2 regions of the Mycobacterium sp. 663a-19 genome follow, and region 2 is predicted to be linked to the other one. Evidence: predicted binding sites of a transcription regulator. Region 2 holds the regulator's gene; the other holds the start of a gene.
What was found. Region 2 encodes LexA, which represses DNA repair genes until DNA is damaged. Its sites were predicted from a motif close to CGAACANNTGTTCG; they were not measured.
Positions count from the first base shown of each region.

Region 1: cofD (2-phospho-L-lactate transferase) is a predicted target of LexA. The motif match lies at 7,116-7,129, and genes of this name have one in related genera.

Region 1 is NZ_JAPJAV010000006.1:259,625-271,712, forward strand. It holds gene OQ968_RS13335 (amino acid permease) at 1-304, opposite strand, end outside; gene OQ968_RS13340 (oxidoreductase) at 396-1,778, shown strand; gene manA (mannose-6-phosphate isomerase, class I) at 1,756-2,982, opposite strand; gene OQ968_RS13350 (TobH protein) at 2,991-4,115, opposite strand; gene OQ968_RS13355 (phosphomannomutase/phosphoglucomutase) at 4,112-5,518, opposite strand; gene OQ968_RS13360 (DUF3499 domain-containing protein) at 5,631-6,071, opposite strand; gene OQ968_RS13365 (metallopeptidase family protein) at 6,251-6,673, shown strand; gene OQ968_RS13370 (WhiB family transcriptional regulator) at 6,683-7,018, opposite strand; gene cofD (2-phospho-L-lactate transferase) at 7,397-8,392, shown strand; gene OQ968_RS13380 (coenzyme F420-0:L-glutamate ligase) at 8,389-9,747, shown strand; gene OQ968_RS13385 (hypothetical protein) at 9,804-10,487, shown strand; partial or broken gene OQ968_RS13390 (Eco57I restriction-modification methylase domain-containing protein) at 10,507-12,088, shown strand, end outside.
Region 2 is NZ_JAPJAV010000010.1:107,329-119,416, forward strand. It holds gene OQ968_RS18450 (metal-dependent transcriptional regulator) at 1-570, shown strand, start outside; gene OQ968_RS18455 (DUF4192 domain-containing protein) at 595-1,659, opposite strand; gene sthA (Si-specific NAD(P)(+) transhydrogenase) at 1,772-3,178, shown strand; gene OQ968_RS18465 (trypsin-like serine peptidase) at 3,179-4,000, opposite strand; gene OQ968_RS18470 (PAC2 family protein) at 4,210-5,184, shown strand; gene OQ968_RS18475 (alpha/beta hydrolase) at 5,221-6,252, shown strand; gene OQ968_RS18480 (PhzF family phenazine biosynthesis protein) at 6,286-6,972, shown strand; gene OQ968_RS18485 (peroxynitrite isomerase) at 6,984-7,469, opposite strand; gene nrdR (transcriptional regulator NrdR) at 7,518-7,982, opposite strand; gene OQ968_RS18495 (LysM peptidoglycan-binding domain-containing protein) at 8,140-8,634, opposite strand; gene lexA (transcriptional repressor LexA) at 8,961-9,665, shown strand; gene OQ968_RS18505 (hypothetical protein) at 9,710-11,896, opposite strand.

The sequences.
Region 1 (12,088 bases), on a different contig from region 2:
CGAAGGTGGCATAGGAGAAGGTGTAGGCGCTGCCGGCCACGGGCAGCGTGGACGCGAACTCGGCGTAGCACAGCGCCGCCAGCGCGCAGGTGGCCGCCGCGATCACGAACGAGATCCACACCGCGGGACCCGTGACGTCGCCGGTCGTGGACGCGGTGACCGTGAAGATTCCGGCGCCGATCACCACCGCGACCCCGAACACCGCCAGGTCGCGCCAGGTGAGCTCCCGGCGCAGCCGGGTGCCCGGCTCGTCGGTGTCGGCGATCGATTGCTCGACCGACTTTATCCGCCATCGATTGGCCATCAGCCCGCCCTTTCCCGAAGCCGTTGGACCGCACAGTACTGGGTAGTCTGCGAAGATGCCCGACGGCGCAAAAAGCTCGAGGAATCACGCGGTGGTCATCGGGGCGAGCATCGGCGGCCTGTGCGCCGCGCGGGTGCTCTCGGATTGCTACGACCGGGTGACGCTGTACGAGCGAGACGCGTTGCCGAGCACACCGGCCAACCGCGCGACGGTGCCCCAGGACCGCCACCTGCACATGCTGATGGCCCGCGGCGCCATCGAGTTCGAGGGCCTGTTCCCGGGGCTGCTGGCCGACATGGTGGCCGCGGGCGTGCCGATGCTGGAGAACCGGCCGGACTGCATCTACCTCGGCGCGGCGGGCCATGTCCTCGGGACGGGCCACACCCTGCGCGACGAGTTCACCGCCTACGTGCCCAGCCGGCCGCACCTGGAGTGGCAGCTGCGCAAGCGGGTCGACGGCATCGGCAACGTCGAGATCGTCCGGCGCTCGGTGGCCGAGCCGCGGTTCGACGTTGCCCGGCAGCGGGTGACCGGCGTGCTGCTGGATCCCGTCGGGCCCGACGAGGAGCCGGAGTTCGTGCCCGCCGACCTCGTCGTCGACGCGGCCGGTCGGGGCACCCGGCTGCCGGTGTGGTTGACGCAGTGGGGATTTGCGCGCCCGCCCGAAGAGGTCGTGGACATCGGCATCAACTACGCCAGCCAGCTGTTCCGCATCCCCGACGGGCTGATCCGGGAGAAGGTGGTGGTCGCCGGCGCCTCGCACGACGAGTCGCTGGGGCTGGGCATGCTGTGCTACGAGGACCGGACCTGGGTGCTCACCACGTTCGGGGTGGCCGACGCCAAGCCGCCGCGGACGTTCCCCGAGATGCTCGCGCTCGCCGGCACGCTGCTGCCGGGCCGTTTCACCGGCGCGCTGGCGCGCGCCGAGCCCGTCGGCGAGCCGGCGTATCACGCCTTTCCGGCCAGCCGGTGGCGCCGCTACGACAAGCTGGATCGCTTTCCGGCCGGCATCGTCCCGTTCGGCGATGCCGTCGCCAGCTTCAACCCGACGTTCGGGCAGGGCATGACGATGACGTCGCTGCAGGCCAGTCATCTGCGGCGGGCCCTGCAAGCCCCGGAGGGCGAACTGGCCGCCAACCTCAACCGGGCCACCGCCAAGAGCACCTACCCGGTGTGGATGATGAACGCCGTCGGCGACATCACCTTCCACCACGCCACCACCAAGGGACCGGCCCCGTGGTGGTGGCGCCCGTCGGGCGCGCTGTTCGACCAGTTCCTCGGGGCCGCCGAAACCGAACCCGTTCTCGCCGAATGGTTTTTGCGCCGCTTCTCGCTGCTCGACAGCCTCTACATGGTCCCGCCGCCGCGGATCGTCGGCCGCACCATCGCGCACAACCTGCGGCTGTGGCTGCGCGAGCGCCGGCAGGCCGCGCACGACAGGCGGCGAGCCGTCACAGCCCCACAGTCGCCCTGAACAGCTTGGCCGGCTCTCGGGCCACCAGCCGGATGGGGCCGTCGTCGGCCGCCACCCAGGCGGCCATCCCGCGTTCCAGCGTGAGCGACCCGGACTTGCCGTGCACGGTCGTGCAGCCCTCGCTGCACAGCAGGATCTGCGGTCCCTCGTGGCTGCACGACGCGTCGACCTCGTGACCCAGGTTGTCGCCGTCGAGCACCAGCAGCGCGACGGCGAACTCGTCGGTCGGGGTCTCGTAGATCAGCCCGAGGCCCTCGCGGCGGATCCGCGGCCGCAGCCGCTCCTCGGCGGTGGGCGCGAAGTCCAGCACCCGCAGCAGTTCGGGGACGTCGACGTGTTTGGGGGTCAGCCCGCCGCGTAACACGTTGTCGGAGTTGGCCATTACCTCCACCCCGAAACCGCGCAGATAGGTGTGCAGGTTGCCGGCGGGGACGAAGATCGCCTCGCCCGGGGCCAGGTCGATGCGGTTGAGCAACAGCGACGCCAGCACGCCGGCGTCGCCGGGGTAGCGCTCGCCGAGCTCCAGCACCGTCTTGGCCTCGGCCGCGAATTCCGTTGCGCCGGAGCTGATGTACTGGATGGCGCCCTCGAGCACGGCGGGCACCAGCACGTCGATGTCGGGCTGGGGCGCGGTGATCCAGGTGGTGAACAGCGCGCGCAGCCCGTCGGCGTCGGACTGGTCGTTGAGCAAATCGATGAACGGGTCGAGGTCGGAGACCGCCAACGCCCGCAGCAGCTCGACGGTGCGGGACACGTGACGAAACCCGGCCAGCGCCTCGAACGACTGCAGCGCCACCAACAACTCGGGCTTGTGCGAGGTGTCGCGATAGTTGCGGACCGGCGAGGACACCGGAATCCCCAGCCGTTCCTCGCGCAGGTAGCCCTCGACGGCCTGCTCGGCGCTAGGGTGGGCCTGCAGCGACAGCGGCTCGTCGGCGGCCAGCACCTTCACCAGGAACGGCAGCACGTCGCCGAAGCGGGCGCGCGACCCGGCACCGAGCTGTCCCTCGGGGTCGGCGACCAGCGCCTCCATCAGCGAGATCTCGCCCCGCTCCGTTTCCAGCCAGGCCGGGTCGCCGGGGTGCGCACCGAACCAGAGTTCGGCCTCCGGGTGAGCGGCCGGCACCGGGCGCCGGGTGAATTCGGCGATGGCGGTGCGCGATCCCCAAGCGTACGTTCGTAACGCCCCGCGTAGCAGTTCCACTTCTTTATCTATCCCCGCACCAGTCGCAAGTAAACCGCGGCCATCTCCAGCCGAACGGCCAATACTGCCAGTTGCTGCTCGGCGCGCCCGGCCCCGGTCGGCGCGGGCGGACCGCCGGGCCCCGCCGGGCCGCCCGACGCGTCCGGCAGGTCCGGCACGTCCTCGGCCGCGACCAGGTAGACGTCGTCGAGCCCGGCGACCCGCGCGGCCACCACCGTGCGCTCGTCGGCCAGCGTCAGCGCCAGCACCCGCATCCGGTCGGGCAGCGGCCCGTCGATCTGTTCGTCGTGGAAAAGCGCGTCCACCGAGGACGGGCCCACCCCGGACTCCGGCGTCGCCCGCAGCGCCGCGACCACGTCCCCCAGCCCGGCGGCGGCGACCACCTGGCGGGCGATGCGCACCAGGACCGAACTGCCGTGCCGGGCCAGCGCCAGCGTCGCGGCGCAGTCGCCGGCCAGCGCCACCTGGCGTCGCCAGATGCGCGCGGCCATCGTCTTGGCGGGGTTGGTGAACAGCTCGCGGCCCGCGCTGTTGCGCAGCGCCTCGGCGTCCAGCTCGTCGGCGAGCAGCGCCAGGTCCTGTCCCGAATTCACGCCGGGCCGCGGGTCCACGGTGTGCAGCGCGGCCAGGCCGGCGGCCAGGTACCGGGACAGGCCGAACTCGTCGCGAACCGCCATCCGCGGCTCCAGCACCGCGACCCGCCCGGCCGTGGAGTCGCGCAGCGGACCCTCGTACGGGGCCACCACCACGACCCGCGCGCCGCGGCGCACCCCCGTCGCGGCGGCGCCGACCAGCGCCGGGTCGCCGGGGTCGTCGCCAGCGACGATCAGCACGTCGAGCGGGCCGACCCAGGGCGGCGCGTCGCCGGCCAGCGCGATCGGCGCCGACGCCGCGCCGGCCAGCGTCGCGGCCAGCAGCGTGCCGGCGGTCTCGGCGGTGCCGCGGCCGGGCACCCAGATGATGCTGCGCGGCCGGTCGCCGGTGCGCAGCGAGTCCAGCGCGCCCTCGTCGGCCGCGGCCGCGACGGCGCGCACCTGCGCACCGGCCGACGACGCGGCCCGCAGCAGGCCCTGCCGGTCGGCGGCGAGCAGGCCGTCGGTGTCCTCGAGGTCGATCGCCCGGGTGGCGTTCACGGCGCGGCGCCCTGACCCAGGGTGATCGCGGCGATCTCGGCGCTGATCTGCTGGACCACCGCGTCGACGTCCTCGGTGCTGCGGCCCTCCACGTTGAGCCGCAGCAGCGGCTCGGTGTTGGAGCTGCGCAGGTTGAACCAGCTGCCGTCGCCCAGGTCCACGGTCACCCCGTCCAGGTGGTCGATGGAGTGGATCCGGCTGCCGAACGACTTGAGCACCGCGTCGGTGGCCGAGGCCGCGTCGACGGAGCCTTTCAGGGCGAAGTTGATCTCGCCGGAGGACTCGTAGCGCTGGTAGTCGGCGGTCAGCTCCGACAGCGGCCGGTGCTGCTCGCCGAGCGCCGCCAGCACGTACAGCGCGGCCAGCATCCCGGAGTCGGCGCCGAAGAAGTCGCGGAAGTAGTAGTGCGCTGAGTGCTCGCCGCCGAAGATCGCGCCCGTCTCGGCCATCAGCCCCTTGATGTAGGAGTGCCCGACCCGCGACCGCAGCGGTGTGCCGCCGCGCTCGATGACCAATTCGGGCACCGCGCGCGACGTGATCACGTTGTGGATCACGGTGGCGCCGATCTCGCGGCCGAGCTCGCGGGCGGCCACCAGGCCCGTCACCGTCGACGGCGAGACCGGCATCCCGCGTTCGTCGACCACGAAGCAGCGGTCGGCGTCGCCGTCGAACGCCAGCCCGATGTCGGCGCCGGTGTCGCGCACGTACTTCTGCAGGTCCACCAGGTTCGCCGGGTCGAGCGGATTGGCCTCGTGGTTGGGAAACGAACCGTCGAGCTCGAAGTACAACGGCAGCAACGTGATCGAGTCGATCGCGCCGAGCACGGCCGGCGCGGTGTGCCCGGCCATGCCGTTGCCGGCATCCACGGCCACCCGCAGCGGGCGCAGCCCCGAGGTGTCCACCAGCGAGCGCAGGAACTCGCCGTAGTCGGCGAGCACATCGCGATCGGTGACGCCGCCCACCGGCCCGTCATAGCCTGGGACTCCGGCGATCACGTCGTCGGCGATCTCCCCCAGCCCGGTGTCCGCGCCGACCGGCTTGGCCCCGGCCCGGCACAGCTTGATGCCGTTGTAGGCCGCCGGGTTGTGGCTGGCGGTGAACATCGCGCCCGGGCAATCCAGCAGCCCCGAAGCGAAGTAGAGCTGATCGGTGGACGACAAACCGATGCGCACCACATCGAGGCCCTGGCCGGTGACCCCCGTCGTGAACGCCGCGGCCAGCGGCGGCGAGCTGTCCCGCATGTCGCGGCCGACGACGACCCGCCGCGCGCCCTCGGCGCGCATCAGCCTGGCGAACGCGGCGCCGACGTCGGCGACCAACGCGTCGTCGAGCTCCTCGCCCACCAGCCCGCGTACGTCGTAAGCCTTGATGACACGGTGGACAGCCGCGGCGGGCCGAGACATGCGGAGGCTCCTGACGACTACTTGCTTGGACGGGTCTTCGTGGACTCTTGGGGTCAGCCTATCGGCCCCACAGAGTTATGGGCCCAAACGGTGCACAGGGTTCGCAGCGGTGCTAGTCGGCCGGGTCGGGCAGCACCCGCAGATGCCCGCGGCGGCGTCCGGAGCGATGCTCGGGCGGGGCGAGCAGCCCGCCGCTCGGCGCGGTGGCCTGGGCCCCGGCGGGGTGCATGTCGGCGGAGAAGCCGTTCAGCGGCGTGCCGGTGCCGCCGCGGTGGGCCTGCCCCGCGCCGCCCGGGCCCTCGCGCACCGCGTCGGCCAGCGCCACCAGGTCGTCCTCGTCGGGGTTGGGCAGCGGCCCGGCGTGGCGCACCAGGTCCCAGCCGCGGGGCGCGGTGATCCGGCCGGCATGGCCGACGCACAGGTCCCACGAATGCGGTTCGCGCGCGGTGGCGAGCGGGCCCACCACGGCCGTCGAGTCCGAGTAGACGAACGTCAAGGTCGCCACGGCGTAGTGCGGACACCCGGGCCGGCAACAGCGACGGGGAACGTTCACGACGAAAGGCTATCGTGGACAAACGCCGCCGAAGCGCCGGACACGCGCAACGGTTCGACCCCCGATGTTCAACCGTTACCATCGGGCCGGTGAACAATTCCCGTGGCGATTCGCGCGGTTCGCCGCGAAACGGTCGGGGCCGCTGGGCTTCACACCGGGCCACCCGGCGGGGCCGCGACATGCGCGGGCCGCTGCTGCCGCCGACGGTGCCGGGTTGGCGCAGCCGGGCCGAGCGGTTCGACATGGCGGTGCTGGAGGCATACGAACCGATCGAGCGGCGCTGGCACGAGCGGGTGTCCGAGCTCGACGTGGCCGTCGACGAAATCCCGCGCATCACCGCGAAGGATCCGGAGAGTGTGCAGTGGCCGCCGGAGGTCATCGCCGACGGGCCGATCGCCCTGGCCCGCTTGATACCGGCGGGGGTGGACGTCCGCGGCAACGCCACGAGGGCGCGAATTGTGTTGTTCCGCAAGCCAATCGAGAGACGGGCGAAGGACACCGTCGAACTCGGCGAGTTGTTGCACGAAATCCTGGTGGCTCAGGTGGCCATCTATCTGGACGTGGAACCTTCGGTCATCGACCCGACGATCGACGACGAATGAGCCGGTAGCTCAGATGATGCCGCGCTTGAGGCGGCGGCGCTCGCGCTCGGAAAGACCGCCCCAGATGCCGAAGCGTTCGTCATGCGCCAGGGCGTATTCCAGGCACTCGTGACGAACCTCGCAACCCAGGCAGATCTTCTTGGCCTCGCGGGTGGAACCACCCTTCTCGGGGAAGAAGGCCTCGGGATCGGTTTGCGCGCACAGCGCGCGGTCCTGCCATTGGTCCGGGGTGGGCGGCAGGGGTTCGGGTTCGAATGCGACTGGCGCATCGGGAACCACGGTCAGATGCGGGCGCGCAATTGGCGCCGGCGTCGCACCAATACTGGTGTGCGGTGTGCTTGCCATAACGCCCCGAAGGTGTTCAAAAGACATGCGTCGTCCGCCTCCTCAGGTTGATATTGAGAGAGTGATTTTTTTCCACTGTTCTGATGTACAGACAATTCGAACAAGTGATCGAATCTCGGTCTGCGACACCGGAACCGGCCGGCCAACCGGGAAATGACACTGATGTGATTAGACACGGGTTGACCAGCCGGGTCAAGCACTTTGGCGCATTTCCATACCATCTCGTGATCAAATTTCGGCGTTTCTGTTGTTATCGGCTCTCGGCGTGTCGGTCACAGCCAAGTAAAACCCCCCATTGCGGTCGTTCGAAATGCGCCCCGCTGCCGCCCGTCAGGCGTGCGGCCGGGCCCCCCTCGCCGGCCGGTACTGTCGTGCGGTGTGAAGGTCACCGTGCTGGTCGGCGGGGTCGGCGGCGCCCGGTTCCTGCTCGGGGTCCAGCAGCTGCTCGGGCTGGGTCAGTTCCAGTCGCAAGGGCGCCCGGATGCTCAGGCCCACGAGCTGACTGCCGTCGTCAACGTCGGCGATGACGCGTGGATCCACGGTTTGCGTGTCTGCCCCGATTTGGACACCTGCATGTATACCTTAGGTGGAGGCGTCGATCCAGAACGGGGTTGGGGCCACCGCGACGAAACCTGGCATGCCAAAGAGGAATTGGCGCGTTACGGTGTGCAGCCGGACTGGTTCCAGCTCGGCGACCGCGACCTGGCCACCCACCTGGTGCGCACCCAGATGCTGCAGGCCGGCTACCCGCTGTCGCAGATCACCACGGCGCTGTGCGACCGCTGGCAGCCCGGCGCCCGGCTGCTGCCGGCCACCGACGACCGTTGCGAGACACACGTGGTGATCACCGATCCGGCCGACGACAGCCGTCGGGCCATCCACTTCCAGGAGTGGTGGGTGCGCTACCGGGCGAAGGTGCCCACCCACAGCTTCGCCTTCGTCGGCGCCGAAAAGGCCGGCGCCACAACCGAAGCGGTGGCGGCGATCGGCGAGGCCGACGTCCTCCTGCTGGCGCCGTCCAACCCGGTGGTCAGCGTCGGCGCCATCCTGGCCGTCCCGGGCATCCGCGGCGCGCTGCGGGGAGCCGCCGCCCCGGTGGTCGGCTATTCGCCGATCATCGGTGGAAAGCCGTTGCGCGGCATGGCCGATGCGTGCCTGTCGGTGATCGGGGTCGAATCCACCGCCGAGGCGGTCGGCCGGCACTACGGGGCGCGCAGCGACACCGGGATCCTGGACTGCTGGCTGGTGCACGAGGGCGATCACGCCGACATCGACGGGGTCGCCGTGCGCTCGGTGCCGCTGTTGATGAGCGACCCGAAGGCGACGGCCGAGATGGTCGCCGCGGGGCTGGACCTCGCGGGCGTGGCGGCGTGACCGCGCCCGCCGAGCACGGCAGCGCCGCCGCGATCGAGATCCTGCCCGTCGCGGGGCTTCCGGAGTTCCGGCCCGGGGACGACCTGAGCGCGGCGCTGGCCGCCGCCGCGCCCTGGCTGCGCGACGGCGACGTCGCGGTGGTCACCAGCAAGGTGGTGTCCAAGTGCGAGGGGCGGCTGGTGCCCGCGCCGCGCGACGCCGAGGAGCGCGATCGGCTGCGGCGCAAGCTCGTCGACGACGAGGCGGTCCGGGTGCTGGCCCGCAAGGGCCGGACCCTGATCACCGAGAACCGGCTGGGGCTGGTCCAGGCCGCCGCGGGCGTGGACGGCTCCAACGTCGGCGCCGACGAGCTCGCGCTGCTGCCGGTGGACCCGGATGCCAGCGCCGCCGCGCTGCGCGCCGGCCTGCGCGAGCGGCTCGGCGTCGACGTCGGCGTGGTCATCACCGACACGATGGGCCGCGCCTGGCGCAACGGCCAGATCGACGCGGCCGTCGGCGCGGCGGGTGTGGCTGTGCTGCAAGGCTATTCGGGGGCCGTCGACCGGCACGGCAACGAGCTGGTGGTCACCGAGGTCGCGGTCGCCGACGAGATCGCCGCGGCCGCCGATCTGGTCAAGGGCAAACTGACCGCCACACCGGTGGCCGTGGTGCGCGGGCTCGCCAGGCGGGTGGTCACCGACGACGGCTCGACCGCCCGGCAGCTGCTGCGGCCCGGCGACGAGGACCTGTTCTGGCTCGGCACCGCCGAGGCCCTCGAGCTGGGCCGCCGGCAGGCGCAGCTGTCGCGCAGATCGGTGCGCCGGTTCAGCGCCGAGCCGGTGCCGCCGGAGCTGGTCGAGGCGGCCGTCGCGGAGGCCCTCACCGCGCCGGCCCCGCACCACACCCGGCCGGTGCGGTTCGTATGGCTGCAGACGCCGGCCACCCGGACCCGGCTGCTGGACGCGATGAGGGACAAGTGGCGCGCGGACCTCGCCGGCGACGGCCGGCCCGCGGAGTCGATAGAGCGCCGGGTGGCGCGCGGCCAGATCCTCTACGACGCACCCGAGGTCGTCATGCCGATGCTGGTCCCCGACGGCGCGCACAGCTATCCCGACGCCGCGCGCACCGACGCCGAGCACACCATGTTCACCGTCGCCGTCGGGGCGGCCGTGCAGGCGCTGCTGGTCGGGCTGGCGGTGCGCGGGCTGGGCAGCTGCTGGATCGGCTCGACGATCTTCGCCGCCGACCTGGTCCGCGCCGAGCTGCAGCTGCCGCCCGACTGGGAGCCGTTGGGCGCCATCGCGATCGGCTACCCCGCCGAACCGGCCGGCCTGCGCGAACCGGCCGACGCCGGGGATTTGTTGATCCGCAAGTGAACTGTCAACCCGGAGGTTACGGACTACGCTGCGCATACGTGGCAGCCTTGCAACCAATGACAGCGATTGACCTGCCCATTGATCAGTTCGCAACCTTTGGCCAAAAGTGGCTCGGCGGCTCGAAGTTCTCAAAGAAAGATGGAATGGACTTCGGCATGCTGATAGACGCAGCCGTCGGCCATGCCCTCTCCGTGATGCTCGGGAACATTCCATTGGTGGTGCCCGCCGCGAACCAACTCCAGCCTTCTGAGCCCGACTGTGTGGAAGTGGGTCCCGTGCGAATAGTCGGCGGCGTCCGGCCTCAGAACTTCGATGTGGGCTACCGACCTGACGGAGTGCGGATCGCGTTCGACAGCAAGACCCTGAATGACCACGAAAGCGTTGGGAAGAACTGGCAAAACATGGTCAACGACCTCGCGACAGAGGCAACCACAGTACACAGCAGGTTCCCCAGCGCAGTCGTAGGTTTTATAGTTGCGATTCCTATGCCCTGTCTGGCACCCGGGCCTCGAACGAATGCGATCGTCGGAACTCTGTCCCGGCTGGGTGGCCGACAACTTGTCGACGAGCCGAATCATCGAGCAGAGGCAATGGGCCTAATCTCTTGGGATCCTGCGACGGGTCAGATTGACCCCCACTTGCCTGACCCACAAAGCCCCCTGAGGATCGAGCGGTTCAGTGATGACATGTATCGGTCGTATCACGACCGTTTCCAGGGTCTGCCGCCTCACGCGACGTAAAAGTCGACGCGCCCTGCGCATGGTCACCAACTATGTCAGTACCTCCCCCGATACTTGTCTTCATGAAGACGTTCGCGGGCAAGGCCGCGGTTTCGGCTGACAAGGTTCGCGGCGGTTACTACACCCCCTCTGCGGTGGCCCGTTTCCTTGCAAGGTGGGTTCGCGATTCCGGTTGTCGGATCTTGGAACCGTCCTGTGGCGATGGTCGGATTCTGCGGGAGCTAGCCGCAGTTAGTGGTCAAGTTCATGGCGTGGAACTCGTCGCGCACGAGGCTGCGAAGTCACGCAAGTTCGCCCCAGTTGACACGGACAACCTGTTCACTTGGCTAGCTAAGGCCAAGGCTGCAAGCTGGGACGGCGTCGCGGGAAACCCGCCCTATATTCGCTTCGGCAACTGGGTACCCGAGCAGCGAGATCCAGCTCTAGAACTGATGAGGCGTGAGGGCCTGCGCCCCAGCAGGCTGACCAATGCATGGGTCCCCTTCGTGGTGGCCAGCACAGTTTTAGTGCGGGACGGTGGACGCGTCGGATTGGTGCTTCCTGCCGAATTGCTTCAGGTCACCTATGCCGGACAGTTGCGCGAGTTCCTGCTCAGCCGATTTCGCGAAATCACACTGCTAACGTTCGAGCGACTAGTCTTCGACGGCATCCTGCAAGAAGTTGTTCTGTTCTGTGGTGTCGTCGGCGCGGGCCCGGCGCGCATACGCACAGTCCATCTAACCGATGCCGACAGACTGGCCACTTTGACAGCGGCGGATCTTGAAGTTGAGTCGGCTCCAGCGCTACTGCACGAGAAAGAGAAGTGGACCAAGTATTTTCTGGAAACCGATCAAATCCAGCTGCTGCGAACGCTCAAACAGTCAGATGCAATGAGTCGGCTTGGACACATAGCCGACGTCGACGTTGGGATCGTGACGGGCCGTAACAGCTTCTTTACCTTTACCGATGGGCAAGCTCACGAGCTCGGGTTGACGGCGCATTGTGTCCCGCTCGTCTCGCGCAGTACCCAACTGTCCGGGCTGGTATACGACACCGAGTGTCGCGCACGCGATCTCGCAGGCCAGCACCGAACATGGTTGCTCAACGCGCCCAACGAACCAAGGGATCCTGCTCTTGTCGCACACATAGACGCTGGCGAAGCCGCTGGCGTCCACACCGGTTACAAGTGCTCCATCCGCAAGCCTTGGTGGACCACGCCATCACTGTGGGTTCCTGAGCTATTCATGCTCCGCCAGATTCACCTGGCGCCGCGTCTGACCGTGAACGCCGCCGCGGCAACAAGCACCGATACCGTGCATCGGGTCCGGCTTGCCCCAAATACCGACGCGACTGCTCTTGCCACGGTGTTTCACAACAGCGCTACCTTCGCCTTCGCTGAGGTAATGGGCCGAAGCTACGGAGGCGGCATTTTGGAGCTGGAACCCCGTGAGGCCGAACAACTACCGATTCCCCACCCAGAATGCGCGGATCCAGAACTGTCTGGGAACGTTGATCTCTTGCTGAAGGCAAACGAAATCGAGAAAGCGCTCGAGCTAGTGGACCGCCATGTTCTGATTGACAGACTAGGGTTGTCGCCAAACCTTGTTAACCAATGCCGCGAA
Region 2 (12,088 bases):
GTCAGCCAGACCGTGTCCCGCATGGAGCGGGACGGATTGCTCCACGTCGCCGGCGACCGCCACCTGGAGCTCACCGACAAGGGTAGGGCCCTGGCCGTCGCCGTGATGCGCAAGCACCGCCTCGCCGAGCGATTGCTCGTCGACGTCATCGGGTTGCCGTGGGAAGAGGTGCACGCCGAGGCGTGCCGGTGGGAACACGTCATGAGCGAGGACGTCGAGCGGCGGCTGGTGAAGGTGCTCAACCACCCCACCACCTCCCCGTTCGGCAACCCGATCCCCGGGCTGCTGGACCTGGGCGTGGGCCCGGACTCGGGCGCCGAGGACGCCGACCTGGTCCGGTTGACCGAGTTGCCCGCCGGGTCGCCGGTCGCGGTGGTCGTGCGCCAGCTCACCGAGCACGTCCAGGGCGACATCGACCTGATCACCCGGCTCAAGGACGCCGGCGTGGTGCCCAACGCCCGGGTGACCGTCGAGACCGGCCCCGCCGGCGTGACCATCCTGATCCCGGGCCACGAAAACGTCACCCTGCCGCACGAGATGGCGCACGCGGTCAAGGTCGAGAAGGTCTGACGCGCACCGGTTCACGCCGAGCGGCTATCCCGCGCGCCGGCCGAAGCCCCGCCGCGGCGGCAGCCGCACGCCGAGCCGCTTCGCCAGCCGGTACCCGGTGACCGCGAGCTCACGGATCTGCTCGGGCCGCAACCCGGACTGCAACGCCATGTCCAGCATGCCCGCCATCCGGTGGTCCGGCGCGCAGCGCAGCGCGGCGTCCAGCGACACCCCGGCCAGCGGCCCGTCGCCACGCGCGTAGGCGCTGAACGCCAGCAACACCAGCGCCTCGACGCGCCACGGCAGCGGCAGGGCGCGCGCCAGCGCCGCCCACAGCGACTCGGCCTCCCCGGCGTTCTCGCCGACCGCGAGGGCGTACAGGATGTCGCGCACCTCCGGGTCGCTCAGCGCGCAGCCCAGCTCGGCCAGGTCGGCGTCGGGGAGCGGCTGACCGCCGGCCACCCGGGCGGCCGCGGCCATTGCGTTCTCCACGTCGCAACGGGTGCGCCCCGCGGGATCGGCGTCGTGAGCGGCCCGGCGCGCGGTCGCCCGCTCGGCGACCGAGGCCGCCAGCTCGGGGCGCTGCGCCCGCTCGTCGGCCGCGACGACGGCCTGCAGGTCGGCGCGGCGCGGATACAGCCGCCGGCCGTCGAGCACCGCCGCGGCCGCCAGCGGGGAGGCCGTCGGGTCGTCCACCGCGCCGGCCGAACCGCAGCCGTCCACGCAGCGCCAGCGCCCGCCCGCGGCCACCCGGTCCACCACGTGCACCGCCCACACGACGATGTCGTGCCGCGACAGCTCCTCGGTGAGCACCGCGCTCAGCTGCCGATAGTCCTCGTTGCACTGCGGGCAGTGCGCGCCTTCGGCGTCGACGATGACCGCGACCGCGGCCTGGGGCGCGGCCGCAGCGGCGACCTCGGCGAGGTGCGCGATTCGGTCGGCGAGCTTCTCGGACAGGTCGACCCGCAGCACCGACCCCAGCTCGCCGTCGCTCACCGACACCAGGACCAACGAATTCTCCGGCACGAAGCCGAGAACGGCCGGCAGCGCGGCGATCAGCGCGCCGGGGTGGTTCAGGTTCAGGTCGAAATCTCGTCCATGCGTCGTCATGGGCCCAACGCTGGCGGCCACCACCGTCGGGCCGTGCGCGCCGGAGGTGACCGAGCCGGCCGTCTGTGGAGAAAGTCTCGACTGTGAGCCTTATCGTCTATCCATGGGTTCGATGCAGGAGTACGACATCGTCGTCATCGGGTCGGGACCCGGCGGCCAGAAGGCCGCCATCGCCTCGGCCAAGCTGGGCAAATCCGTGGCGATCATCGAACGCGGCCGCATGCTCGGCGGCGTCTGCGTCAACACCGGCACGATCCCGTCGAAGACGTTGCGCGAGGCGGTGCTTTACCTCACCGGGATGAACCAGCGCGAGCTCTACGGGGCGAGCTACCGGGTGAAGGACCGGATCACCCCGGCCGACCTGCTGGCCCGCACCCAGCACGTGATCGGCAAGGAGGTCGACGTGGTGCGCAACCAGTTGATGCGCAACCGAATCGACCTGCTGCTCGGGCATGGCCGATTCGTCGACCCGCACACCATCGTCATCGAAGACCCGGGCCGCCGCGAAATGACCACCGTCACAGGCGAATTCATCGTCATCGCCACCGGCACCCGGCCGGCCCGGCCGTCCGGGGTCGAGTTCGACGAGGAGCGGGTGCTGGACTCCGACGGGATCCTCGACCTCAAGTCGCTGCCGGCCTCGATGGTGGTCGTCGGCGCGGGTGTGATCGGCATCGAGTACGCGTCGATGTTCGCCGCGCTGGGCACCAAGGTCACCGTCGTGGAAAAGCGGGACAACATGCTCGACTTCTGCGACCCCGAGGTGGTCGAGGCGCTGAAGTTCCACCTGCGCGACCTGGCGGTGACGTTCCGGTTCGGCGAGGAGGTGACCGCGGTCGACGTCGGCTCCGCCGGCACCGTCACCACCCTGGCCAGCGGCAAGCAGATTCCCGCCGAGACGGTCATGTACTCCGCGGGGCGCCAGGGCCAGACCGACCACCTCGACCTGCACAACGCCGGCCTGGAAGTCGAAGGGCGCGGCCGGATCTGGGTCGACGACAGGTTCAAGACCAAGGTGGAGCACATCTACGCCGTCGGCGACGTGATCGGCTTCCCGGCGCTGGCCGCGACGTCGATGGAACAGGGGCGGCTGGCCGCCTACCACGCGTTCGGCGAGGCATGCGACGGCATCACCGAGCTGCAGCCGATCGGCATCTACTCGATTCCCGAGATCTCCTACGTCGGGGCCACCGAGGTGGAGCTGACCAAGGACGCGATCCCCTACGAGGTGGGGGTGGCCCGGTACCGGGAGCTGGCCCGCGGCCAGATCGCCGGGGACTCCTACGGCATGCTCAAGCTGCTGGTGTCCACCGACGACCGAAAACTGTTGGGGGTGCACATCTTCGGCACCAGCGCCACCGAGATGGTGCACATCGGGCAGGCCGTGATGGGCTGCGGCGGGACGGTCGACTACCTCGTCGACGCGGTGTTCAACTATCCGACGTTCTCGGAGGCCTACAAGGTCGCCGCGCTCGACGTGACCAACAAGATGCGGGAGCTGTCCCAGTTCCGCCGCTGATCAGCAGCTGTCGTCGAGGTCGTTGGGCACCGGGTCACCGGGCCCGCCCGCCTCGGCGCGGGCCAGCAGTTGCGTGGTCTGCGCGTCGAACGGCGCCGAGTACGACACGTTCGCCGCGCAGCCACCGCGCTCGAAACCACCGATCAGCCCGGTGAGCGTGGTGCCGCTGACCCACGGCGCGCCGCTGGTGCCGTCGACCATCCCCTCGCACACCAGCGAGGGGAACCCGGCGTCGTTGATCGACGTGGTGGCCTGGCAGCCGATGGGCGAGCCGCCCACGCCGGCCGGATAGCCCATCACCGTGACGTGGCTGCCGGGCGGCGGCGCGGTGCCCAGCGTCAGCGCCAGGCCGACGTGGGACTCGACGGAGACGCCGGCGTCGTTGCTGACCCGCGCGATCGCGTAGTCCGCGTGCGGGTCCTTGCTGGCCAGCCAGCGCGGATCGAGGTAGACGGCGTCGGCCTTCCACACGTTCGCGGGCGCGGGATCGCCCATCAGGCCGGGCGCGAAGGACAGCTGGGCGGCCCCGGCCAGGCAGTGCGCCGCAGTGATCATCAGGTTCCCGGTCGCCGAGTGCACGACCGACCCGGTGCACACATGCAGCGGCCCCTTGTCGATGAAGACGGCCCCCACCCGGCGGTCCGGGTCCACCTGGGCCGCGACGGACTTCTGTTGGGGCTGGCTGAGCCGCTGCACCAACGGCCCGGTGGCCACGGGCACGGACACGGTCGGTTTCGCCGCGGGGTCGGCGGGACGGCTGCACGACGTCAGCAACGCCGCCACCCCGATCACCGGACACAGCAACACAATCGGCACGCGCATTTGACTGCAATCATGCCTGACGGCGCACTGGCAAGCACAATTCGACGCGACGCCGGGTGTTGGTAGATTTGCCGGCAAACTCCGCGCGGGGCGCGCGCGTGCCGCCGAGATTACGTTCCGGCGCCACTGCGTTTCGTTTATTGGTGCCCATCGACTTGGGGGACACTGGTAGGGGCACCCTGGAGAAACCCCCGAAAGGAGGCAACCCGATGGCCCACGATCAAAACCGGGACGACGGGCTGTACCAGCCAGGGCAGCCCGGCATGTACGAGCTCGAGTTCCCGGCACCGCAGTTGTCGACGTCCGACGGCCGCGGCCCGGTGCTGGTCCATGCCCTGGAAGGGTTCTCCGACGCCGGACACGCGATACGGCTGGCCGCCACCCATTTGAAGGCGGCGCTGGACACCGAGCTGGTCGCGTCATTTGCGATCGACGAATTGCTGGACTACCGCTCGCGGCGGCCGCTGATGACATTCAAGACCGATCACTTCACCGACTACGACGATCCGGAGCTGAGCCTGTACGCCCTGCGCGACAGCGTCGGCACCCCGTTTCTGTTGCTGGCCGGTATGGAGCCCGACCTCAAGTGGGAGCGTTTCGTCACCGCGGTGCGCCTGCTGGCCGAGCGCCTCGGCGTGCGGCAGACCATCGGCCTGGGCACCGTCCCGATGGCGGTCCCCCACACCCGGCCGATCACCCTGACCGCGCACTCCAACCACAGGGAGTTGATCGCCGATTTCCAGCCGTGGATCTCCGAGATCCAGGTCCCCGGCAGCGCGTCGAACCTGCTCGAATACCGGATGGCCCAGCACGGTCACGAGGTCGTCGGGTTCACCGTGCACGTGCCGCACTACCTGACGCAGACCGACTACCCCGCCGCGGCGCAGGCGCTGCTCGAGCAGGTGGCCAAGACCGGGTCGCTGGAACTCCCGCTGTCGGCGCTGACCGAGGCGGCGGCGGAGATCCGAGCCAAGATCGACGAGCAGGTCGAGGCCAGCGCGGAGGTGGCCCAAGTGGTGGCCGCCCTCGAGCGCCAGTACGATGCCTTCATCGACGCTCAGGCGAACAGGTCGTTACTGACTCGCGACGAGGACCTGCCTAGCGGCGACGAGATTGGCGCAGAGTTCGAGCGGTTCCTGGCCCAGCAGGCCGAGAAGAGGTCCGAGGACGACGACTCGGCCTGACCGCTCGCAACCGGCTCGACGACTAGGTGGGCGGGGATGACTGAGCGGAAACGCAAGAGCAATCTTCGCCCGGTGCGGGAAGTGACCGCGCCGACCCTGCAGTTCCGGACCATCCACGGGTACAAGCGGGCGTTCCGGGTCGCCGGGTCCGGGCCGGCGCTGCTGTTGATCCACGGCATCGGCGACAACTCGACCACCTGGAACACCGTGCAGGCCAAGCTCGCCCAGCGGTTCACGGTGATCGCCCCCGACCTGCTCGGGCACGGGCAGTCCGACAAGCCGCGCGCCGACTACTCGGTTGCCGCCTACGCCAACGGGATGCGCGACTTGCTGTCCGTGCTGGACATCGAGCGGGTTACCATCGTGGGTCATTCGCTGGGCGGCGGGGTGGCGATGCAATTCGCCTACCAGTTCCCGCATCTGGTCGACCGGCTGATCCTGGTCGCCGCGGGCGGGGTCACCAAGGACGTCAACGTCGTCTTCCGGCTGGCCTCGTTGCCGATGGGCAGCGAGGCCCTGGCCCTGCTGCGGCTGCCCCTGGTGCTGCCGGCAGTTCAGCTGGCGGGGCGGCTGGCGGGCCTGGCGATCGGCTCGACCGACCTGGGGCGTGACCTGCCCAACGTGCTGCGGATCTTGGACGACCTGCCCGAGCCGACGGCCTCGGCGGCGTTCAGCCGCACCCTGCGGGCCGTGGTGGATTGGCGGGGACAGATCGTCACCATGCTGGACCGATGTTATTTGACCGAAGCCATCCCGGTGCAGATCATCTGGGGCAGCCGCGACGTCGTCGTCCCCGTCCGGCACGCCCACATGGCGCACGCCGCGATGCCCGGCTCCCGGCTGGAGATCTTCCAGCGCTCCGGCCACTTCCCCTTCCACGACGACCCGGCCCGTTTCATCGACGTCGTGCAGCGCTTCGTCGACACCACCGAGCCCGCCGAATACGACCCGGCCGCGCTGCGCGAGTTGCTCCGCACCGGCAGCGGCGAGCGGACCGTCACCGGTCCCGCCGGCACCCGCGTCGCGGTCCTCAACGCCATGGGCTCCGACGAACGCAGCGCCACCTGATCATCGCTTGCCCCTGGGTCGTACAGTCGGTCCATGGGTATCGACGTGACTGTGCTGCGCGTGTTCACCGATCCGGACCGCAACTTCGGCAATCCGCTCGGCGTGGTGGACGCGGCCCAGGTCGAGCCCCGCGACCGGCAGCGGCTGGCCACCCAATTGGGCTACAGCGAAACGATATTCGTCGATCTGCCCGCCGCCGGCTCCACCACCGCGCACGCCACGATCTACACGCCGCGAACCGAGATCCCGTTCGCGGGACATCCGACCGTCGGCGTTTCCTGGTGGCTGCGCGACCGGGGCACGCCGATCAACACGCTGCGGGTGCCGGCCGGCGTGGTGCAGGTCGGCTACGAGGGCGACCTCACGGTCATCAGCGCGCGCTCGGAGTGGGCCCCCGAATTGTTCGTCCACGAACTCGATTCGGTTGACGAGCTGCTGGCCGCCGACCCCGCCGATTATCCCGACGACACCGCCCACTACCTGTGGGCGTGGACCGACGAATCCGCCGGGTCACTGCGCGCCCGCATGTTCGCCGCGAATCTCGGTGTGCCGGAAGACGAGGCGACGGGCTCCGCGGCGATCCGCATCACCGACCACCTCAGCCGCGACCTGCACATCACGCAGGGCAAGGGGTCGAGGATCGAGACCATCTGGAGTCCCGAGGGCTGGGTGCGGGTGGCCGGGCGCGTCGTCAACGACGGTGTGACACAGGTGAATTGAGCGCGCGCGGTTTAGGCCTTGCGGTGCAACGTCGCGGAGAGGTGATGCTGCATGGGTTGCCCCACGGCGCCCATCCGCACCGAGTACGACAGCTCGTCGCCGTCGATCCGCAGGGAGCGTCCGAGCGCGGACACCTCTTTGGCGGTCGGGGTCAATCCGACGTCGGTGGTGGACAACTCGACCTCGATGACGCCGCCGGTCACCGAATAGGTGCCCACCTCGATCTCGGTGATGCCGCTGGGGTGGGCCAGCACCAGCTCGACCTGACCCGGCTGCGGCACCCGCAGATAGCCGGTCTCGGCGTGCAGGGGTTTGCCGTCGGCCACCGCCTTGGTCTTCTGCGCGTAGGCCAGAAACGGCTTGCCCACATGGGAGAACACGACCTCCTCGAGGTACTCGAAGGGCTGGATCGTGGGGTATTCGCCGGCGCCTCGACCGGCCCAGGTGCCGAGCAGTGGCGCCAGGGCCTCGAGATCGGGATGCAAGTCGGCAGGCATGAAAAACAGCGTAGTCCGGCGGGCACTGGCCCCCGGGACGCCGGTGGGTCAGCTCGGCGTGGACACCTTGCGGTGCGCGCGCAGCGCCTCGATCTCGCGCTCGAAATCGTCGGCCGACGAGAACGACCGATACACCGACGCGAATCGCAGGTAGGCCACCTCGTCCAGGTCGCGCAACGGCCCGAGGATGGCCAGGCCGACCTCGTGGCTGGGGACCTCCGGCGAACCGGCGGCCCGCACGGTGTCCTCGACCTGCTGGGCCAGCAGGTTGAGTGCGTCCTCGTCCACCTGGCGGCCCTGGCAGGCGCGGCGGACCCCCTTGATGACCTTCTCCCGGCTGAACGGCTCGGTCACCCCGCTGCGCTTGACCACGGCCAGGACCGCGGTTTCCACGGTGGTGAACCGGCGGCCGCATTCGGGGCAGGACCGGCGGCGCCGAATGGCCTGGCCCTCATCGGTTTCCCGCGAGTCGATCACCCTGGAGTCGGGATGCCGGCAGAACGGGCAGTGCATGGCCGCTCCTTCGCCGTGCTGACACCTCGCGGAACAGTCCGAGCGTACCCGTGCGCCGCCCCGGGAGGCCAACGCAACCGCGGTGCGCGCGCGCCCGTCGCCGCGAGGACCGAGCGGCCTTGGCCCGCTGCGGCTTTCGCAGTGCACCGGGGCGCCGTCAGCCGACCGGGGCGATCAGCGTCTGCCCGGCGGCCAGCGCCGGCGAGTTCAGGTCGTTGAGTTCGCGGATCCGGTCGGCAACCTGGCGAGCGGGCGCGTCCGGCGCCACCCGGTGCGCGACGTCCTGCAGGGACTCCCCGGCCTCGACGCGCACGACGGCCAGCTTGTCGGGCACCGGGGCGGCCGAACCGCCGGAGTCGCCGTTGGCCAGCTGGCCGAGGTTCGCGACCAGGCCGAGCCACAGCGTGATCGCGCCGGCGAGCAGCGCCAGCCCGACCGTGGTCAGCATCGTGACGGGCCGCCTGCGATGCGGCGCGACCGACATCGCGACGCCGGTGCCGTGGTAGCGCAGCGGCGCCCCGGCGGGCCGTGAGCTGCCCGGACGGCGGGGCCGGACCGGGCGCTCCCCCTGGTGGCGAGGCCCGTCGGCCGGCGCCCCGGCCGGGCGCCGGATGCCGCTGGTGCGCGGCGAGAGTGTGTGGATGACTGTCATGTGCGTTCCTCCGGTCAACTGGTCCTCGCTCGTGTGTTCGACTATATTCGCTCACCCGTTCGAAACCCGAACATTTGAGCGAAGCGTGTCGGACGAGCCAAACGCTAAACCACACCACCGACAAACCGCGTCGGTGCCTCCTCCTGACATGCAGCACAAATACCCGATACCCGCAAAAGTTACACACGTGTAATTCACCCGCCGTAGGGTCTTGACGCACCATCCCTAGGGTCTTTAGGCCTTGTTCCGGCCCGGTGTCGGCCCGGGCGACACGCGACTCGAACACATGTTTGATTATCGGCCGCCGGGCGGCTACATTCAGTGCCATGAGCGACAGCAACGACACTTCAGCCGCCGGCGCGGCCGGCCGGTTGCATTCCGTGGATCCATCGCTTACCGAGCGGCAGCGCACCATCCTCAACGTCATCCGGCAGTCGGTGACCAGCCGCGGCTATCCGCCCAGCATCCGGGAGATCGGTGACGCCGTCGGCCTGACGTCGACGTCCTCGGTGGCCCACCAGCTGCGCACCCTGGAGCGCAAGGGGTACCTGCGCCGCGACCCGAACCGTCCCCGGGCCGTCGACGTCCGCGGTGTCGAGGACACCCCGGCCGTCGCGGTGCCCGTCACCGACGTCGCCGGCTCGGACGCCCTGCCGGAACCCACCTTCGTGCCCGTGCTCGGGCGCATCGCGGCCGGTGGGCCGATCCTGGCCGAGGAGGCGGTCGAAGACGTCTTCCCGCTGCCCCGTGAGCTGGTCGGCGAGGGCGCGCTGTTCCTGCTCAAGGTCGTCGGCGACTCGATGGTCGAGGCCGCGATCTGTGACGGCGACTGGGTTGTGGTGCGGCAGCAGAATGTCGCCGACAACGGCGACATCGTCGCCGCCATGATCGACGGCGAGGCCACCGTCAAGACGTTCAAGCGCGCGGGCGGTCAGGTGTGGCTGATGCCGCACAACCCGGCGTTCGATCCGATCCCGGGCAACGACGCGACCGTGCTCGGCAAGGTCGTCACGGTGATTCGCAAGATCTGACGCGGAATCTTATTGTGCGGCAACGAGATTGAGACGTTCGCGGGTCAGTCCGCCCTGGTGAAGCCGTTGACCTGGGCGACTTCCTCGCTGGACATCCAGAGCTCGGCCAGCGTGTCCTGGTAGAGCCCGCTGTCGGGGGTGTAGTACAGGCCGAAGCTGGCGTTGACCTTGATGGGATATCCCTCGGGCGCCTGATACGGGTCGTCCAGGGGCAGGTGGATGGTCGGGCGCCCGGGTGAGCCCAGTCCCGCGCCGGCCGGTTCCTCCTCGGTGTCGACGGCCGCGTGCCGCCCGGACCGCGGGGCGGCGGCGGGCGTGACGGCGCCCGGCGCTGCGACATCCGGCGCCGTGTGCGGAACCGCGACGTCCGGGTACCCGGCGCCCGAATCGACCGCCTCGGGCGCCGCCGGGGGGTAGGCCTCGTCCGGATGGGCGGCATCCGCGGGGGCATGCGGAACGGCCACGTCCGGGTAGGCGGCCTCGATGTCGGCGGCCTCCGGGTACTCCTCATCGGGGTAGGCGGCTTCCAGGACGTCTTCGGGGGCGGCTTCGGGATGCTCGGGCTCGGCCCGAACACCCTGCGCCACAACACCTTCCGCGACAACGGGTATGGAATCGGTGTCGACCGCGTCGGGGTCCTCCTGCTCATCCTCCCTGGACCCGGACGGCCATTCGCCGCCGTATTCGTCCCCGGCCTCGTCGCCCCGCGACCAGCTGACCCGCGCCGACCCGGCGCCCACCGGCTCCTCCTCGGAGGGCCGCGGCTCGCCGAAGCCATAGTGCTCGGCGGCGACATCGGCTTCCTCGTGGCCCCAGCTGTCGTCGGCGTCGTAGCCACCGACGTCCACGTCGCGGTCGAACTCGTAGGCGGCGAGCTCCCGGGCCGTGCGACGGCGGCGCGCCCCGACCACCACATACCCCAACACCGCGAACAATGCCGCGATCGGAATTAGCGCCAGCAGGTACCACCAGTTCCAGGCGAACTTCTTGGCGTGGGGAGGCATCGCCGCGCCGCTGGGCTGGTTCTGGCCCGACACCTGCAGGCCGGACAGCAGCGGCGCCAGGTTGGACGGCTCGGTGGCGAACGTGTTCTTCGCGCGGTTCCACGAGATCTTGCCGCCGGCGAACTTCTGGGAGATCACGTCGCCGTCCACCGCCTGATCGGCGACCGGCACGCCCAGTTTGCCGCCGGGGCCGCGAAGCTTGTCCCAGGCCGCCTTCATGGCGCCGCGCACGACGAACGCGCCGTGCTGGGACGTCCAGAAGATCACCGGCTTATCGGCCGCGGCGAACGCGGAGACCCGGCTGCCGGGGACGCCGCCGTCGGACTCGTTGGCGATCGGGAAGCCCAGGTCGCTGCCGACCGGCCCGCCCAGCGACTCGTACTTGGCCAGCACGTCGCTCTCGACGGCGTTCGCGCCGGTGGCCTGGCTGAAGAACACCTTGCCGCCGGCGAAGTTCTGGGCGATCCCGTCGCCGCCGATGGGATATTGGCCGCCCTGCTTGGCGCCCAGCGGACCCGAGGCGCCGCCCGCGGCGCGCCACGCCATGTTGATCGCCGCGGTGGGATCGGTCGCCACCTGCAGGCCCTTGAGCTGGTCGGCCAGCACCGGCGGGGTGGTGCTGAAGTCCTTGGTCTTCCGGTTCCAGGAGATCAGGCCGCCGGTGAACTTCTGCGAGGTGACCTCGCCGTCGTAGGTCTCGTCGCCGACCGGGGCGCCGAGCACGCCGCCCGAGCTGCCGAGCTTGTCCCACGCGGCGTTCATCGCGCCGCGCACCACGAAGGCGCCGTGCTCGGACGTCCAGAAGATCACCGGCTTGTCGCTGGCGGAGAACGTGGCCACCCGGCTGTCCGGCCCGGCGAGGCCGGGGACCTCGTTGATGGTCGGAAATCCCAGGTCGCTGTTGGCCGGGCCGCCGAGCGCCTCGTATTTGTCCAGGATCGGCCCGTAGACGAACTTGGCGCCGGTGTCGGTGGTGTAGAACATCTTGCCGCCGCCGAAGTCCAGCGCGAACCCGTCGCCGACCGGGTAGACGTCGCCCTTCCTGGGGCCCAGGGGTGAACTGTCGCCGCCGGCCTTCTCCCACGCCGCCATGATGGCCGCCTCGGCGTCGCCGATCGGGGACGCCGAGGCCGTGGGCGCCAGGAACGCCGCGGCCACCACCGCGGCCGCCATGCTCACCAGCGCGCGCCCGAACAGCCTGCGCAGTGGACCTCTCTGCGGTTTCACCAAGCCTCCCAGCCGACGGATATGCCCCTTGTTGCGGCCATGCCCGCACCCTGCAGACCCTGCGAGCGGGTGATACCCCCACCGCGAGTTGGCAACCCGCATCGGTACGCGTTATCGCCGGGCTCGCATAACTTTGCTCCAGCAACCGGAGAATTCGAAGCCAAATCACGAATTTTACGAAAACGGATATCA